Regions from separate parts of the Ectobacillus sp. OTK genome, predicted to be linked through region 1. Evidence: riboswitches for the same ligand, from Rfam matches in the RefSeq annotation. Region 1 holds a riboswitch; each other region holds the start of a gene.

Region 1 (4,525 bases):
TTAAAAGTCTGCTAATGCTTATTGAGATTCCGCCTGCACTTTAAAGAAAATATTTCAATTTAGCTAGTCTATCCTCATATTTATTTACTATTAAAAACAAACCATGTACAATGACAATATCTGGATTGTGATAGGGGTGAAGCGAAATGTATTGGACTCCCTTATTTGAAAACGATGTGCCAGCAGCACTTCTCCGTCCTTAATGGAGCAGAAGTGACTGCATCTCTCCGTTAGGGGCATTCTCGACCTAATCTTAAAAACGGAGGGCATAAGCATGAAAAATACCTTGTTAGGTTCTATATATTTAACTTTGGCCGCCAGCATTTGGGGCGGTATGTATGTCGTTGTTAAGGTTGTAGTATCGGTCATACCGCCATTGGAGCTAGTATGGATGCGCTATTTGGTGGCTATTATCGCACTTTTCATTATCGGCTTGCTAACGCGGCAATCATGGCGGATTCATAGACGGGACCTTCCATTAATCATAGCCATTGGACTCATCGGCAACACGATTTCCATCGTCACTCAGGAAATCGGAACCAAATTATCCTCGGCACAAATGGGGGCAATTATCACCTCCTCGACACCAGCATTTATGGTTATTTTTGCCCGTCTTCTATTAAAAGAGCAGTTGAATATGAAAAAGGGATTGTCTGTTTGCTTAGCAACAGCAGGGGTATTGCTTATTGTTGGGAATAGTCATACGGATATGTCCAACCAGCTTGGCGGTATTTCGCTGCTTGTTGCTGCTTTAACATGGGCTCTTATGTCTGTCCTGGTAAAACGTGTTCCAGGTCATTACTCGCAAATTGTGGTGACGGCCTATTCAGCCTTAGTTGCCATAGTGTCGCTGACTCCTTTTGTTTTGGGGCGATTACACGAAATACCTATCCACCAGCTGGCTCATCCGGCTATTTGGGGCGGAGTCTTGTATTTGGGTATTGTTTCGACGGCTGGCGGATTTCTGCTTTGGAATCGAGGGCTCCAGCTGCTTGAGGCATCAAGCGGCGGGTTATTTTTCTTTTTTCAACCCTTAGTTGGAGCATTGCTCGGATGGCTTATTCTAGAAGAGAATATAGGCGGAACGTTTTGGATAGGGTCTATCCTAATTCTTAGCGGTGTTTTAATGGTGGTAAGGGAACCAAAACAGAGTCATGCAGGGCAAGTTAATAGAATATGAGTATTTCGTCAAAATAGAGTAACGGCAGGGAGGCTTCTCCCTGCCGTTTTCTTGTTGTGATCAATCTAATATGATGACAGCCTCCTGCATGGTGATAACAAACTCTATTATATCAACTAATTGTAATATTTTACCCTATACTAAAACCCGGTAAATTACTATAATTAGATTAAGGGCAAACCTTGTGAAAGCTTGGGACGCAAAACTTTAGGGGCTAAAATAGCGAATGCTATCAAGCCAGCCAGTTGCCGTTCACAGGAAAAAAATTAGAGGAGTGAATGTACATGAAAAAGGTAGTTGTAGGAGCATTAGCCGCGTCATTGATATTTTCTCAAGGGCTAGGTGTTGCTGATGCCAAAGGGAAAGATCAAAAAAATGCCGCGAAGGTCGACAAAGATAAGAATGGGATTCCTGACGATTGGCAAAAGAAATATCATTTAGGATACGGAAAGTATGTTGCAGCAAAGGATAACGATAAGGATGGATTAAATAATCTTGAGGAGTATCAATTAAACCTAAATCCAATATCAAAAAATACAGATAAAGACAAATTGTCTGATGGACAAGAGGATAATGACAAGGACCAATTAACAAATCTGCAGGAAATCGAAGCGGATTTAAGCCCATTAAAAGCCGATACCGATAAAGATGGGGTTAAAGATGCAGAAGAAGACAATGACTCCGATGAGTTAAACACAAAAGAGGAATTCGTAGTAGGAACGGATCCTATTAATAGTGACTCAGATAAGGACGGCCTAGTTGATGGCGAAGAAGATAAAGATACAGATAAACTAGAAAACTCTGTTGAATTTGATCTAGGCTATAATCCGAACGATTCCGATAGTGATAATGATGGTTTACAAGATTATAAGGAAGATTCTGACGGTGATGGAGTTTCCAATAAAAATGAAGTAGAAGAGCTTGAAATAGAGCTAGTCGATGCGGCTGATCGTGAATTCGAATTGGAATATGAAATTTCAAGGGAAGGATCTGAAACCAAAATCAAGGATGAAATTGGAATCAAGGACTCTGGAACGATCGTTGAACGATTGGCTTTAACTCCAAATATGACAGATGAGGAGTTAGTTGACCAGGTGAAGCAGGTTCTTGGTACTGAGGATTTTGCAGAATTAAAAATTGAAGTTGAATTTATAGGTGGACAAGAGTTAGAAGCAGAGCATAAATCTGCAGAGGAAACTCAAGAAGACGAGGATGAAGACGAAGAGTAATTTTCTATCCGAAAAAGAAGGAAGGAGGAAGTCTCCTTCTTTTTTTTGTCTATTTGGGCAATTTTTTTTAAGTATAGGTATGTATGCTTCTTAGTGTTTTAGATAGTGTTAATCTTTCATATGGAATTGCTATGATCTTCTTGATTTGATGGGCATGTGACGGTATCCCTACATTAATTTTGAAATAAACATTGTTGCAATTCCAAAATAAATCAGTAGTGATAAAATATCATTCAATGTTGTAATCAATGGACCAGAAGCCACTGCTGGATCTATTTTAAATTTATATAATATAATAGGAATAATAGTTCCAGATAAAGTTCCTATTATTAAAGTCATGATTAATGAACTTCCAACCACTAACCCCAAAATTGGATTCCCTTTCCAAATAAAAGCTATTATTGAAATTAATATTCCGCAGGTAATGCCTATTATCAAGCCAACTTTAAATTCCCGAAAAATGAGTCGCAAAATCATACCTTTATCGATGTCACGGGTAGTGAGTCCTCTTACTACAACAGCTAAAGATTGGGTACCTGTATTTCCGGTCATTCCTGCAATCATAGGCATAAAAAATGCTAAAGCAACTACCTTTGACAATGTTTCTTCAAAACCGCTAATGATGGTTCCTGATACTACTCCGATAAATAAAAGTAAAATTAACCAGGGGAGACGGCGATATGCAGCAACAAGTGCCTTTGTATCAAAGTCTATTGCTTTTCCAGATGCCGAAAGTTTTTCAATATCTTCATTCGCTTCCTTAATGAAAACATCAATAATATCGTCAACCGTTACAATTCCCACAAGCTCATTGTTGTTCTCAACAACAGGAACTGCTAAAAAGTCATAACGTTCAATTACACGAGCTACTTCTTCTTGGTCCGCATTAGCAGAAACAGAAATCACACGGCTGTACATAACATCCTGAATTTTATCCGTTTCATCTGCTAAAATTATATCTCGGTAAGATACAACTCCGACAAGTTTCTTATCGTTATCAATCACATATACATAGTTTATGGTTTCAGAGAATTCAGCAAATATTTTGAGTTTATCGACTGTTTCCCGAATTGTATAATGTTGAGGAATCCATACAAAACGATTTGTCATTAATCGTCCTGCTGTCTCAGGAGGGTAGTTCATGATATTTTGAACGATTTGAGCTTCTTCTTGTTTCATTCCAGAAAGAAACTCCTCTATTTTATCAGGAGATAGGTTCTCAAGCAGTGAGGCTAAATCGTCATTTTCCATTAAGTCCATAACTTGTCCTGATTTTTCAATCCCTAATTTAGTGAGAACTTTTAACTGAATTTCATTTTCAAGTTCCTGAATTAGCTCAGCAATTTGTTCGGAAGAAAGAAACAATAAAAAACGCGTATGATGTTTTTCCGGAAGGTTTTCAAAACATCGTGCTATATCATAAGGTTGCAGCTCTTCCAATATTGTCTGGAATTCTTTCTTTTTCCCTTCTTTTAGTGCCTTTATAATTTGAAGAGTTAATTGGTCCTCTTTCATATTTCTAACCACCAATCCCTTTTAAGTAAATAAAATACGAGCCCCTCAAACAGTAATAAAAAACATTCAAACTGCCTTTTCTTATTATTCCTACAATCCATTGCAAAGTAAGAGGGAACTAAAAAGAACAGGGGAACCAGTAAGCCAAACAAGTATTCTTAACCCCAATATATAATAATGATTCCTGATATTCAAATGCAAAAAATAAGGTTAACGTGACATCCGCGCCAATGGGAAGTGTTCCGGCCGGAATTTGCTTTTTATAATATTGGTTGCTATATTTGCCTAAGGGAATTTGGAAAAAAAGATGTGGAGGTATAAGCACTTGATTCGTGTATTAGCTGTTACGCATGATCATCAAATTTTAAGCGATTTAGGGTTAGACATTCTTAAAAGAAATGATATCAAGTGGTACTGGGTAGATTTTAACATGCCAACAGAAGAAGAAGCACAATTATTAGATACATATTTTCAATTCCACCCATTAGCTATTGAAGATTGTCTTCATCATTTACAGCGGGCAAAGTTGGAGTATTATGATGATTACAGCTTTTTAGTGGTTCACGCAATCAATGATAGTACATTGGAAACGAGTGAAGTG
Region 2 (4,525 bases), 1.3 Mb from region 1:
TACTCGAATGAACGGCAAAGAGATTCGTTTAGATAAGACAGAGGTGTTAGTTGACGAACTTAGCGCAGATGGATTGAGCTTCTCGTCCTATCTTGGGCTTGCTATTCATACAGATGTGATTTTTGAGTTTGAGATTCAGCTTTTTAGTAAAATTCTTACTGTGTGTGGGTATATTATTTCCAAGGAAGAATTAAGTGATGGCACTTATCGATATGGTTTAGAATTTGTAATAGATGAAAAGGAACGCGAAGATTTAGCCGGCTTATTGAAACAGCTCCTGCTGCAAATGAAAATAAACCCATTTGTTCCGAATTGTAATATGGTGGAGTTGGAGCAAAAACAGGATATTTCCTAATGCTAGAAAGGATTGGCAAAGCGGGCAGCTTTGCCAATCCTTTCTTTGTTATTCTTTAATAAGGTGTAAATTTCCAGCTAGAAGCTAATTTGATGTATAGCGGAAGCGGCCTGCTTCAGTCTCCAGAATGAATTCTGTCATAAAAGGAAAAGAGTGCTTTATGTGATAGAATTCATTCTGTTTTTTTGTTTCTTATGGATGCTTCAAATAAATTATGTTATAATTTGTATATTAAAGTAAATGTTTCATCCTTTACCTTGGCATATATGCAAGAGATGTGTTTATATAGGTAAGGGCTTAGGCAAACTTATCGAAAGATAAGGATGCAAAGCTACGGGTCTAAGGTGCGAAAGCATGATGATTGCCAGGTTGTCATGGTTCTTTTTATTGGTCATCCTACAGCATGATAATACATACAATGTAACCCAGAAAGGACAGGAGACTACATACTCATGTCCTTTATTTGCCGGAGAGAATAATGGGTAATTATGACAAATAGAATTGTTATTTCATAATAATATATACCATGGTAGTACGGCCTTTGATCTTTTAGTTTGCTAGAAAGGAAAGAGGAGGAATTCGATGTTTAATTATGAAGTCGATACGAAGCGCTATGAATTGGTAGCGAATCAATTAAAAATAATAGCTCACCCTGTCCGTTTACAAATTGTTAAGCTATTAATTGAAAAAGGTGCACAAAGCGTGACGCAGTTGAATGTGTACCTTCATTTACCGCAGCCTACTTTGTCGCAGCATTTAGGAAAGCTCAAGTCCATTCAGACTGTACAGGCGAATCGAAAAGGAATTGAGGTATATTATGAAGTGGTGGATGAGCGTATAAAGGAGCTAATTTCTTTGCTTGAAGTGTCATTTATTGCAGGATAATACATAAGGATAAGTAAAAGCATCGATTAGGAAAATCTATTGTACAAAAACAAGCTGTGAAGAATTCTTACAGCTTGTTTTTGTATGTCGATTCCTTTATACATAGCGAGTAGAGATGCATTCCTTCAAAATCACGATAGGATCTAGATGGGATGATGGGTGGATCCAGCAACAATCAGAAAATGGAAAATGCCGCAGGGGGGTGAAGCATCCCCTGCGTTGAAATAATTAAGATCGTTTGCCTACACACTTTGCTCAACAGGACGGCTGTATTTTTTAGATGTAATATGGAACGCCCCGTAGCAAATGGCAGACACGCTGCAAAATAAAAATAAAATAAAGTAGAGATACGCAGTACCGGCATAGTCAATGATGAATCCCCCTGCTGAGTTTCCGATAATGCTGCCAAGTCCAGAGGTAACGGAGGCAAACACAGTTTGGTACGTTGCGCTTGTCTTCGTTGTTGAAAAGGATTGTACAGTTTCAACAGCGGCAGCAGTGAAAAGAGCAAAGCAAATACCATCAAGCAGCTGCATGGAAAGAACAACGAATAAGCTCGGAGACAAGGTTAACACGATACACTTTACGGCATACAAAATACCAGCGATGCATAGGACGAGAAATCGTCCTATTTTTTTGTTAAGTCTAGCGGCTATCCAAAACATCGGGACTTCAATAATTGCTGCTATTGCGTAAGCAGTGCCAATCCAGCCTTTATTGTAGCCCGATTCCTTGAAGTAGATGGGAAGAAAGCTAAAATTGATGGCAATTGCCATTGTCAATAGAAAGGAGACAGCCAGAAAGGCCATAAATGCTTTATTAAAAAATACCTGTTTGACCTGTCCTGTAAGAGAGATTGTCATCTTCTGTTTTTTTACTTTTGGAAAGCGAAGCAATGTAAGCAGAACGAGCGCACTGCAAGCCAGATAGAAAAAGAAGCTTTTATCATAGCCGATTTTTGCATATAAAAAGCCGGTGAGGAATGAGCCTAACGAAAATCCAAATGCACCCCAGGAACGGACGCTCCCGAAGGAAAAACCTTCCTTTTGCCCGATTTCCAATGCAATAGCATCGCCAATAGGCCCCGAAGGCGATTGTAGAATTGGCAGCAAGCAAGCGATGATGACTAAAGCAGCATAGCTATCAAATACATAATATCCGAGTGCAAGGAGGGGAGAAGCAATCGTTGAAATCATTAAGATAATGCGGTTGTCAGATAAACGGTCATTTATAATGCCCATGATTGGTTGAGCGATTAAACCGGTAATAGCTGCTATAGCCAGAATACCTCCGATAGCTGCAGGTGTAATTCCCTTATCGCTGAAATAAATACTTAAATATGGAGAATATGCTGACAGGCCGATGTAGTAAAAGAAGTAAAAAGTACTTATATTTCTCATGTTATTCCCCCAATTGGATAGGATAAATGCTGCCTGAAACAAACAGAAAAGGATGGATTGTGTGAAGGTACTGTTTTATCTAACAGTAGACAGCGCTTTCGTAAAGGTGTTGTTTTTGAAATATCCACAATTTGGTTAAATTATAATGTGAATTCTTAATAAATTAAATACTCTATTTGATTGAAACATCTATTATTTTGCTAATGTTAGATTCGTTTGTACGTATATTGATTTAGATAATGGAATTGTATCTTTTGTTTTTTTTCAGCCCTTTGCTATAATAAAACGTACTGATTTTGTAAATAATGAGGGACTTTTGCATATGACGTTTAAAGTAAAGACTATGAGTGAAAAGCTGTCTTCAGTGCAGCTGATTGTGTTGTTTTATTTCATAGCCGTAATGATTTCTACCGCTCTTTTACTTATTCCGGCGGCAAGAAATCCGGGTGTGGAGCTTTCTGTAGTGGATGCGTTATTTACAGCAGCAAGTGCTGTGAGTGTAACAGGCCTTACGGTTGTTTCGACGGCTGAAACGTTTAGTACAACCGGTTATTTTATTTTAATTTTCATTGTCCAGTTTGGCGGTATTGGCATTATGGCGCTCGGGACGTTTATTTGGCTCATTATGGGGAAGAAAATTGGATTTAAGGAACGGCAGCTCATTATGATTGACCAAAATCGTTCTACCTTCTCCGGGCTGGTACAGCTCATGCGGGAAATTCTGCGCATCATTATTACGATAGAGCTCATTGGGACAATCGTGCTGGGAACGTATTTTCTACAGTATTATCCAACGTGGCAGGAGGCCTATTTGCATGGATTGTTTGCTGCTGTAAATGCTGCGACCAATGCCGGTTTTGATATTACTGGTGAATCGATGGTTCCATATGCACATGATTATTTCGTACAGTCTGTTCATATCATTTTAGTGATTTTAGGAGCAATTGGCTTTCCTGTGCTTGTTGAGATTAAAGAGTATGTAACATACAAAGGAAAGAATCCGTATCGTTTTTCGTTGTTTACGAAGCTGACAACAAGCACCTTCTTTTTACTTCTCGGTATTGGGACATTTTTTATTTACTTTTTTGACCGTCATCATTACTTTTCCGATAAGACATGGCATGAATCATTATTTTATGCATTATTTCAAGGAGTGTCGACTCGAAGCGGCGGGCTGGTCACGATGAATTTAAACGAATTTACCACACCGACGCATCTTGTGCTGGCTGCACTTATGTTTATCGGGGCATCTCCCAGCAGTGTTGGGAGCGGCATCCGCACGACGACGTTTGCGATTGTGGTGCTGAGCATTTTGGCGTATGCAAAAGGACGAACTACGGTGAAGGTGTTTCGGAAGGAAATACATCCTGTTGATGTGCATCGCTCGTTTATTGTTTTGACAGTTGCGGTCTTTTTATGCGCCATATCGTTCATTGCGCTAGCTAGTACAGAGCCGTCACTTAGCTTAACTGCTATTGTGTTTGAAGTATGCTCTGCCTTCGGTACAACAGGTTTGTCGCTGGGGATTACGCCGGAGTTAAGCACGGCGGGGAAAATGCTTTTGATTGCATTAATGTTTATCGGACGTATTGGTATCTTTTCGCTTCTGTTTTTGATACGCGGAAGAGAGGTTAAGGAGAATATTCATTATCCGCAGGAACGGGTGATTATTGGGTAGGTCTGCATATGTATGAACTTGTGAACAGGTCCAGTAAATTGACCTGTTTTTCTTGCACTTTAGAAGAGTATAAATTTTCAGCTAGAAGCTGATCCGATGTATTAGGAATTTTTAAGAATAAAATGTAAGTGCAGCTATGTCCCTGTCTTCATATAACGGCTCGCCAATCGGCGAGTTTTCTTTATATATGGTAAGAAGTGTACAGCC
Region 3 (4,525 bases), 200 kb from region 1:
CATTCTACGGCAGATACAGTTCGTCCTGCCCTGCAAATCATTAAAACAAAGCCAGGCGTATCTAAAACCTCCGGCGTGTTTATCATGGTGCGCGGAGAAGAAAAATATGTATTTGCTGATTGTGCAATTAATATTTCCCCATCCAGCCAGGATTTAGCGGAAATTGCAGTAGAAAGCGCAAAAACAGCTGCTTTGTTCGGTGTTGAACCGCGCGTTGCGATGCTAAGCTTCTCAACAAAGGGCTCGGCCAAATCCCCGGAAACAGAAAAGGTAGTAGAGGCAACGCAGCTAGCTAAAGAAATGGCGCCAGAATTAACATTGGACGGCGAGTTCCAATTTGATGCGGCGTTCGTACCATCTGTTGCGAAGCAAAAAGCACCGGGTTCTGTAATTCAAGGAGATGCAAATGTATTTGTATTTCCGAGCCTCGAAGCGGGGAACATCGGCTACAAAATTGCACAGCGTCTAGGGAATTTTGAGGCAATTGGGCCTGTTTTACAAGGGCTGAATATGCCGGTAAACGATTTATCCCGCGGTTGTAATGAAGAGGATGTATACAAGCTATCCTTAATTACTGCAGGTCAAGCACTGTAAATGAAAAAAGCCCGTATCGGGCTTTTTTTTATGCTATCCTGCTGTTATCCCATTGTATGCTTACACTAGAGCCTTGCTGTTTCGCTCCAACACTCGATGAAGGTTTTGCTCGTACATCGAAGCCTCTTCAGGCTGCAGCTGTGAAGGCAAGAGTATTGGTGTAAAGCGTTGCAGTGTTTGCAGCAGGCGCATCATTAAATGAGAGACGGTAATGTCCGTTCCAAGCAGCTCTGATAGCGAGGCCATTACATCCGGCACAATAACAGGATAGACAAACTTTGTCTGTTCTCCCTTTAGCGCAAGCTGATAAAAATCACGAATAAGGGCAGCCCGATTTGAGCCGCTGCCTGTGGCGCATAGATAAATTTGTACAGCAATTCCGCCGCGAATACGGCGCTGTGAGATGCCGGCAAATTTTTTGCCGTCAATGCTTAGATCATAGCTGCCTGGGCAATAAGAGCCAACAATCTCTTTTGCCTCAATGACAGCATCATAATCATGAAGCATTTCCTGAATGAGCCCTAGCATTGCATCATAGCCAAGGTTAATATCAATGCTTTTATCGGCCTCGCGCAGGATAAGAGAGATGTTTAGTACCCCTTCATCCAACACAACCGCAAGGCCTCCTGAGTTACGTACGATCACATTCCAGCCCTGCTCCTTTAAAAAGCTTATCCCCTCCTGCAAAAACGGGAGTCTTGTATCCTGAATGCCGAGTACAATTGTATTGTGATGAACCCAAGAGCGCACTGTTGCAGGGGAGAGTCCGCTGCCGACTGTTGTACATAATGTATCATCCATTGCAAACGACTGCAGCGCTTGAAACTGCGGCCCTAAGCTTGATTGGTCAATGATGCGCCACTGGGGCTGGGATAAAATAGAACGATAGTCACGCATGCCTGTAGCCCCTTTATTATATTATAAGATTATAGAGTGTATTGGACAGCTGCCGACTTGCCTAGAGGGGAATCCCTTACGATAGCAAAACGGCCCGCGTCAGCTTTTCTTAGGTCATTATAACAAAAAAGAAGATAGCAATATAGCTATCTCCTCTGCGGCTATCATTCTGCAATTTTTTCAAGGTTTCCGTTTCGGTCCATTCGGAAGCTGGTTGTAGGGCGCTCCTCTTCATCCATGAGGGCGAGCTTACGGGCCCGATTCATAATCTTCATCATTGTTTCGTAATCTTCCTGAATCGTTGTTGCTTCTTGCTCTAGCTTCGCAATTTTGCCTGCTAGCTCTTCATTTTTATGCATATATTCAGCAATTTCTTTTTTTAGTCTTTCATTTTCACGTTCCAATGCGGTAACCTTTACGTCTGAGTTTCCTAAAGACTGCAGGAAGCGGATGACATCTGCCATTGTAAGAGAACTAGTTCCTCTCGGATCGAGATCAGTAGTATCCGTCATCGTGAAGGAATTCTCTTCTAATAGAACTGTATTTTCTATGATTTCACCTGCTTCCATATCAACTGTACGCACGACAGGAGTCGGGGGTGTATACAGCAGCTTTTTCTTTGCGTGATCTCCGCCAATTGCACGCATCTTTTCCTTGCGGTGCTTTTTCGCTACCTGCAAAGCTTTTTCATAGTTATAGCGCACAACCGCATTCCAGCGAAATCCACAAGCCGCTGATGTGCGATTTAGCTTATCTCCTACTTCCTCAAATGCGTTTAATTGTGTGCTTCCTTCACGGACATGGCGCAATACTGTTTCTGCTAAAAGTAAATCATCTTCTTCTGTCCAAGCATCTTGTCTTATCTTCATAGAGTCATCTCCTTAATCCCTTTTTAAAATGCTTTTCTATCTTTAGGATGGACGGAAATGAACGGTTTTATACAAACCTTTCAAAAATATGGTAGATTATTTCCTGAAATGTAGAACTTTGATTTCCTAGTAAAAAATGAATACCATTTTTGAAAAATGCTATTTCTCTTTCAGTTTAGTTTTTTCAGATCAGCTGGCATCAGAAAATATACACAGTAAATGAGAAAAAGCGTATATACTTTCTTGATAAAAAAAGCTATAATATGTCCATGCTTACATAACATTCTCTATTGGAGAATACCCCACTACATTTTTATATCACGTGATATGAAAAAGGCAAACCTGATTGAAAAGCAGGGACGCAAAGCTTAGAGCCTAAGGAAGAGATTCTTCTATGGCTGTCTAGCTGCCATGCTTTTTAACACTCATGCCATGTATGGTATATTTTGGATAAATATAAGATTGCAAAGCAGGCAGACACAGTATATAGCTGCCTGCTTTGTTATGCGGCAGAAACATGGCTATTCTTGATCATAGCCTTGTCCTGAAGGAATCATACAGGATGGCTTGCAACATTTCAAAAAGAACGGTAAAATACCTTTTAGCAAATCATGCAGCGGTGCATACTAATACATGCGAAAAGTTTGAGGTTGAGAAAGGATTGTGCAGGATGGCAAATGAATTTCGGGTGTGCGATGATTGTCAGGCCACAAATTTAAAAACATTACTTCCGCGGTTAAAGAAGGTAGATCCGAATGCGGATGTGAAAATTGGCTGTCAGTCGTATTGTGGTCCAGGGCGCAAAAAATCATTTGCGTTCGTAAATAATCGCCCTGTTTCGGCACCAAATGAAACTGAATTGATTAAGAAAATTGAGGATAAACTAGGAAAATAAGGAAAGCACTTCTCAGTAGAGGAAGTGCTTTTTTGCATAAGTTAAGAAAGTGTAATTTTAGGGGTACTATCTAGCTCCCATGACCTGTTTGCTGCGGGGAAAGGACTCTGCCCGCCGAGGCAAAAAGCGCCTCAATGTGCAGAGGACTGTCTCCCTCGGGAGCAGGGCGGACGGTGTCCGCTTTTCTTAATGTTTACTTTATATATACTATTTGTATCTGATTGAATAAAAATGCATAGGCAGGTCTTTCTCATTCTGTTATTCCTTCGGTATAATATATATGACAGTAGTAAAGAAAGGGGGTACCTTAAATGGTATATCCCAATGGCAAAATGAATGAAAAAAAGGTATTTAAGGATCCTGTACATAAATATGTTCACGTGGATGACCAAATCATTTGGGATTTGATCGGAACAGCAGAGTTCCAAAGGCTGCGCCGTGTAAGGCAGCTTGGTACAACATTTTTTACGTTTCATGGGGCGGAGCACAGCCGATTTAATCACTCGCTTGGTGTATATGAAATCATTCGCCGGATGATTGACAATGTGTTTGATGGAAGACCGGCATGGAACGCTGAAGATCGTTTGCTTTGCCTATGCGCTGCACTTTTACATGATGTTGGACACGGGCCATTTTCGCATTCCTTTGAAAAGGTGTTTCATCTTGACCATGAGCATTTTACGCAGCGCATCATTCTTGGCGATACAGAAATTAATCAAGTGCTGCGGGAGGTTGACCGCGAATTCCCGAAAAAGGTAGCAGAGGTTATTGCGAAAACCTCTGATAATAAGCTGGCTATTAGTATGATTTCCAGTCAAATTGATGCAGACCGAATGGATTATTTGCTTCGCGATGCTTATTTTACTGGGGTCACCTACGGAAATTTTGATATGGAGCGTATTTTGCGCGTCATGCGTCCGCACGGGGATCAGGTTGTGATTAAGTACAGCGGTATGCATGCGGTGGAGCATTATATTATGAGCCGTTATCAAATGTATTGGCAGGTGTACTTTCATCCGGTCACACGCAGTGCGGAGGTTATTTTAACAAAAATTTTGCACCGGGCGAAGGCGCTTCACAAGCAATATTACTCATTCAAGCATCAGCCTGTTCATTTCTACTCGCTGTTTGAGGACGAGGTTACGCTTGAAGATTACTTGAAGCTTGATGAAAATATTATGTACTATTATTTCCAAGTTTGGCAGGAGGAAGAAGATACGATTCTAAGCGACCTCTGCCGCCGTTTTATTAACCGAAATTTATTTAAATA
Region 4 (4,525 bases), 1.8 Mb from region 1:
GAATTGGCGGAAAAGAGGATCCAGCACGCATTGTGTTTGATGGTGCAAGCGGCTCTGCTATCAATGCTTCTATCATTGATCTTGGACATCGCTTCCGTCTATTAATTAATGAAGTGGATGCGGTACAGCCGGAAAAAGCAATGCCGAAACTACCGGTTGCTAGGGTGTTATGGAAGCCTCAGCCTTCTCTAAGTGAATCTGCTGAAAACTGGATTCTAGCTGGCGGAGCGCACCATACATGCTTCTCTTACAAAGTTACGACAGAACAGTTAATCGACTGGGCTGAGTTAGTAGGAGTGGAATGCGTACTTATTAACAAGGACACAAATGTGCATACATTTAAGAATGAATTACGCTGGAATGATGTAGTGTACCGCTAATATAACATGGTAACGGAAAACCGCAGGGCCATGACATGCATAACGAAATACGCTAAAAGTGAAAAACAGTCCTAGGGCTGTTTTTTACTTTTAGCCGCCATAATTTTTGACTAGGTTGTTCACTTTAAATAAGCAGAAAATGAATCTGTTAAATTATAATTTGAAATATGTCAAAATGGTTTAGCATCGTTAACTTATCGTTTCTTGTCCAAGCTATACTTGGATAAGATGACAGCATCATATGCAGATGCATGTATAACAAATTGCCGGCTGATTGGCATAATTAGAACTTAATGTCTGGACTTAATAAAATGATGGGGAATTAAATATAGTCTATATATACTAATCAAAAAGGTGTTATAATTACCTGAAAGTTTAATGGAGAAGGTACCCTTAACTTAAATAAAGGGTAGTACATGAGGAGGATTTAATTGGTTGGTGTTCAAAGTCTACTCCTAAATATCTTTTTGATTTTATGCGCAATTTTCTTGAGTTTTATGATTATTTTAAGTCGAAGACGGAATAACGATAAGCTTAAAGCGCAAAGGAAGTTTGTGATTCTCTTCCTGGCAGCTGCCACCATCATATTGTGTATGTCCTTTCCATTTTCCATGTTTCCGGGGTATTTTTATGACCTAAGAATTATTCCGTTGTTGCTAGGAATGTTGTATGGAGGATATCTGGCAGGGGGGATATTAACCGCTATTTTATTTGTATACAGATATTATTTAGGTGGAGATGGGATTTATACAACCGTATATGCTTATTCTGTTATCATATGTATTACAGGTTTTTACTTGGTTAAATATAGAAGCGGCACCCGCCAGAAAAAATTTTTGATTGGATTAAGTCTTTCATTTTTTGCTTCATTCTTAGTGACACTGATTAGTTGTATCAGGATGGTCGATTCTGCAAGATTGTTAGACCAACAGATTGTTATGTTTTTTATTATGTACTGTTTGCTGCATGTTGTGGCTATGTGGATGGCAATTTATATTATTGAAATGATGCACGAAAATCTTATTCTTTGGAAGGAAATCGAACGGGCTGAAAAAATGTATGTACTGGGAGAACTTGCGGCTTCAATTGCTCATGAAATCCGAAACCCGATGACTGTCATTCGTGGATTTGTCCAACTGTTAAGCAATCAAGAAGTCGAGAAAACAAATAAAGATTATATGAAGCTTATCATCAGTGAACTGGATAGAGCTGAGTCTATTATTGAAGATTACTTGTCATATGCAAGACCCCAGATTAATAAAAAAGAAGCAATCAAAATTGGGGAACTGATGAAGCAGGTTATCAATATCATTGAAGGTTTTACCATAATGAAAAATGTTCAAATTTCATATAACATAGAGGATTCCTTAGAGGTTATAGGCGACTCCAAAAAACTTGCACAAGTTTTCATTAATTTTCTAAAAAACGGGGTAGAGGCAATGCCGGATGGAGGAATGCTTCAAATATACGGTTATAAAAGAGCTGATAATGTCATCATTGAGATTGTTGATAATGGTGTGGGAATGGAAAAAGCGGAATTAGAAAGACTAGGGAACCCGTTTTATTCAACCAAAGAAAAAGGAACCGGTCTAGGATTAATGGTCAGTTATCGAATCATTGAAGCGATGGATGGAAAGATACAAGTTTTTAGCAGGAAGGGAAAAGGAACGAAATTTTCTATTATACTGCCTGCCATTAAGGAAAATGAGATTATTTTACAAAACAATTTGGTTTGAAGATTATTCTTTGTTTTCGACTGTTTTGACGGATACCACGCAAAAGGCAAAAACGCCTTGTGCGTGGGAGCACATTCTTCTTTAGGAGCAAGGGAGGCTGTGTCTGCTTTTTTATTAACGTGTATTCTGCTCTGACACGGAAATGGGAGAACCCGTAGAAGTATGTTGGTTGACCCATTCACGAGTTACATCAGAAACAGCCGGCCAGTTTGGAATCTGATTGCTATGTTGCTGAATCCAACTCATGCAAAACTGCGGGTCAATGTTATGCTGCTCGCATTGGGATAAGAAAGACTGAACGGTGGACTCGCTACAGTTCTCCCATGACCCGCAAGTTGTGCGCCAAATGTCCTCCATTGTATCCTGTATAGAAGGAGCAGCTGTAGAGTTCCTGAATTGGTTTTGATTTGGCATAGGAGTGCCTCCTTGTTATAAGATAGCATCGCCAGAGAAGATGCATACACAGTATGTCCAAAGAGCTCGAAATCATGCAAAGCTAACGTAGGTAAGACTAATCCGTATAACGAAATATTTTGTTTGGTTAAAAAAGTAAATGGACGGAAATTCTTAAGGTGCCGTATAATAAAGATATAAAATAGTATGAAAAAGGCAAACTTCACCGAAAGGGAAGGACGCAAAGCCGTGAGCCTAACCGCTGTGAAAGCGTATGGTCGTCAGGTTGCCAGGTTCTCGTTCTGTGAGTCTTGGCTGAGAGAATGGAGGACCTTTTGGTAATGAAAAAAATTATAATGTCAATAATTCTGTTTTTTGTACTTATGGCCGCTCCCGGCAATTTAAGCGCAGAAGCTTCTGCGTCAGATCGGGCAACATGGCTCTGGAATCCGTGGATGATAGTTAGTGATGAAGCCGGTACAATCGCTTTCCTTGAAAGCAAACAGGTAAATAAAGTATACATGCAGATTGACCGAGACATTCCTCTGAAGGTATATCGCAGCTTTATTGGAAAAGCCTTTGCAAAGGGAATACGCATTTATGCGTTAGATGGATCGGATGAATGGGTTGCGCCGAAAGGATATATGATCCAAAATCAAATGATGAACTGGCTTGGCAGATATCAAAGCGGCTCAACGTCTGCCCAAAAATTTGCGGGTGTTCATTTGGATGTTGAACCTTATTTATATAGTGGTTGGACAACGAATCAAGCCGATACAATCAAATCGTATCAATCTTTGTTAACGAAGGCGAAAAGCAGTGCGGCTGCTTTAAATCTTCCGCTTGAAGTGGACATGCCTTTTTGGTTTGATGGAATTCCCTATAAAAATACGTATGGAAAAGGGATGCTTGCTGAATGGGTCATCGCAAAAACAGACGGTGTGACGGTTATGGCATATCGTGATTCAGCACTAATGATTATTGATATCGTCAAAAATGAAATGGCACTTGCTAAAAAATATAGAAAATCGATTGTAGTTGGCATTGAAACCGGGAATACTGCTGAAGGTGATACAATTTCCTTTTTTGAAGAAGGCGAATCATACATGAATCGGGAACTCACAGCGGTGAAAAACTACTATGCGAGCAATTCTGCTTTAAAAGGTATAGCTGTCCATCATGTTGGCAGTTGGATGACGATGAAGCGGTAAAATAAAAATAGACTGAGATTAGTAGATTAGCAGTACAGACCAAATCTTGCGGTAGGTACTGCTATTTTTTACACTTTAAGAAAGTATAAATTTCCAGCTTGAAGCTCATTCGACGTAACAGGAAATTTTAGGAACAAAGTGTAAGTGCAACTACGCCTCTGTCTTCGCCCAAGGGCAGGGCTCGCCAATAGGCGAGTGTTCTTTATCAAAAGGCTCTGTTATCATTTGGTGTTGATTTTTAGCTAAGGTAAAAGACCGTTTAGTCTTTCTATAACTTTATTTTTCTATTGCTAATCTGAATACTAAAAGCGCAAGCACACCTGTCGCTGGAGTCATTACTATTGTTTCCAAGCTAGAGATTGATACTAAATTGCCTATTGTATTAAGCACCATAAGTCCAAATATAATCCATGTACCGACATTCACAGCTCTTTGGAACTTTCCTTTGAAAATATAGCCTGCTTTTGTAGCGATAATTGAAATAAATAGTATTTGAATTACTATCGATATACTTTCGAAGATGATTACATCTGTCTCACTCTTTAATCGTCCTCCCCATACGAAATTATTCGGTATAATTTTGAGGAGTATCAGAACGTGCATCAAAAGTGCTATTGTATTAATGAGAATTATCATATTGCTCGCTAACCTAATACTAATTATTTTTTTCATTCCCGACCTCTTTTATTGAGATATTTTAGTTGAAAATCTACAACAAACATTAATAGAGCTTATCAAAAAATAGGCAGGAACAACACCTCATCAGTGGAGCGTAGCTTGATGCGGGTGCCCAAGTCTTTAATTA

The links. A riboswitch is a leader RNA that binds a small molecule or an ion and turns the genes downstream of it on or off. The one in region 1 is predicted to bind cyclic di-GMP.
Region 2: another riboswitch for cyclic di-GMP. It lies ahead of AC6HZ4_RS19300 (ArsR/SmtB family transcription factor); the one in region 1 lies ahead of AC6HZ4_RS25665 (hypothetical protein).
Region 3: another riboswitch for cyclic di-GMP. It lies ahead of AC6HZ4_RS26575 (YuzB family protein); the one in region 1 lies ahead of AC6HZ4_RS25665 (hypothetical protein).
Region 4: another riboswitch for cyclic di-GMP. It lies ahead of AC6HZ4_RS16905 (amidase); the one in region 1 lies ahead of AC6HZ4_RS25665 (hypothetical protein).

Annotation. Positions count from the first base shown of each region.
Region 1 covers NZ_AP048547.1:5,173,999-5,178,523, reverse strand. The annotation lists gene AC6HZ4_RS25670 (DMT family transporter) at 275-1,180, shown strand; cyclic di-GMP riboswitch class I at 1,345-1,433, shown strand; gene AC6HZ4_RS25665 (hypothetical protein) at 1,465-2,409, shown strand; gene mgtE (magnesium transporter) at 2,578-3,924, opposite strand; gene corA (magnesium/cobalt transporter CorA) at 4,250-4,525, shown strand, end outside.
Region 2 covers NZ_AP048547.1:3,899,174-3,903,698, reverse strand. The annotation lists gene AC6HZ4_RS19305 (sensor domain-containing protein) at 1-355, shown strand, start outside; cyclic di-GMP riboswitch class I at 646-732, shown strand; gene AC6HZ4_RS19300 (ArsR/SmtB family transcription factor) at 938-1,240, shown strand; gene AC6HZ4_RS19295 (MFS transporter) at 1,483-2,640, opposite strand; gene AC6HZ4_RS19290 (TrkH family potassium uptake protein) at 2,963-4,318, shown strand.
Region 3 covers NZ_AP048547.1:5,376,779-5,381,303, reverse strand. The annotation lists gene pta (phosphate acetyltransferase) at 1-594, shown strand, start outside; gene lipL (octanoyl-[GcvH]:protein N-octanoyltransferase) at 655-1,491, opposite strand; gene AC6HZ4_RS26580 (RsfA family transcriptional regulator) at 1,656-2,360, opposite strand; cyclic di-GMP riboswitch class I at 2,686-2,774, shown strand; gene AC6HZ4_RS26575 (YuzB family protein) at 3,031-3,255, shown strand; gene AC6HZ4_RS26570 (HD domain-containing protein) at 3,567-4,525, shown strand, end outside.
Region 4 covers NZ_AP048547.1:3,398,325-3,402,849, reverse strand. The annotation lists gene araA (L-arabinose isomerase) at 1-380, shown strand, start outside; gene AC6HZ4_RS16915 (ATP-binding protein) at 812-2,116, shown strand; gene AC6HZ4_RS16910 (hypothetical protein) at 2,231-2,530, opposite strand; cyclic di-GMP riboswitch class I at 2,715-2,803, shown strand; gene AC6HZ4_RS16905 (amidase) at 2,851-3,720, shown strand; gene AC6HZ4_RS16900 (hypothetical protein) at 3,997-4,392, opposite strand.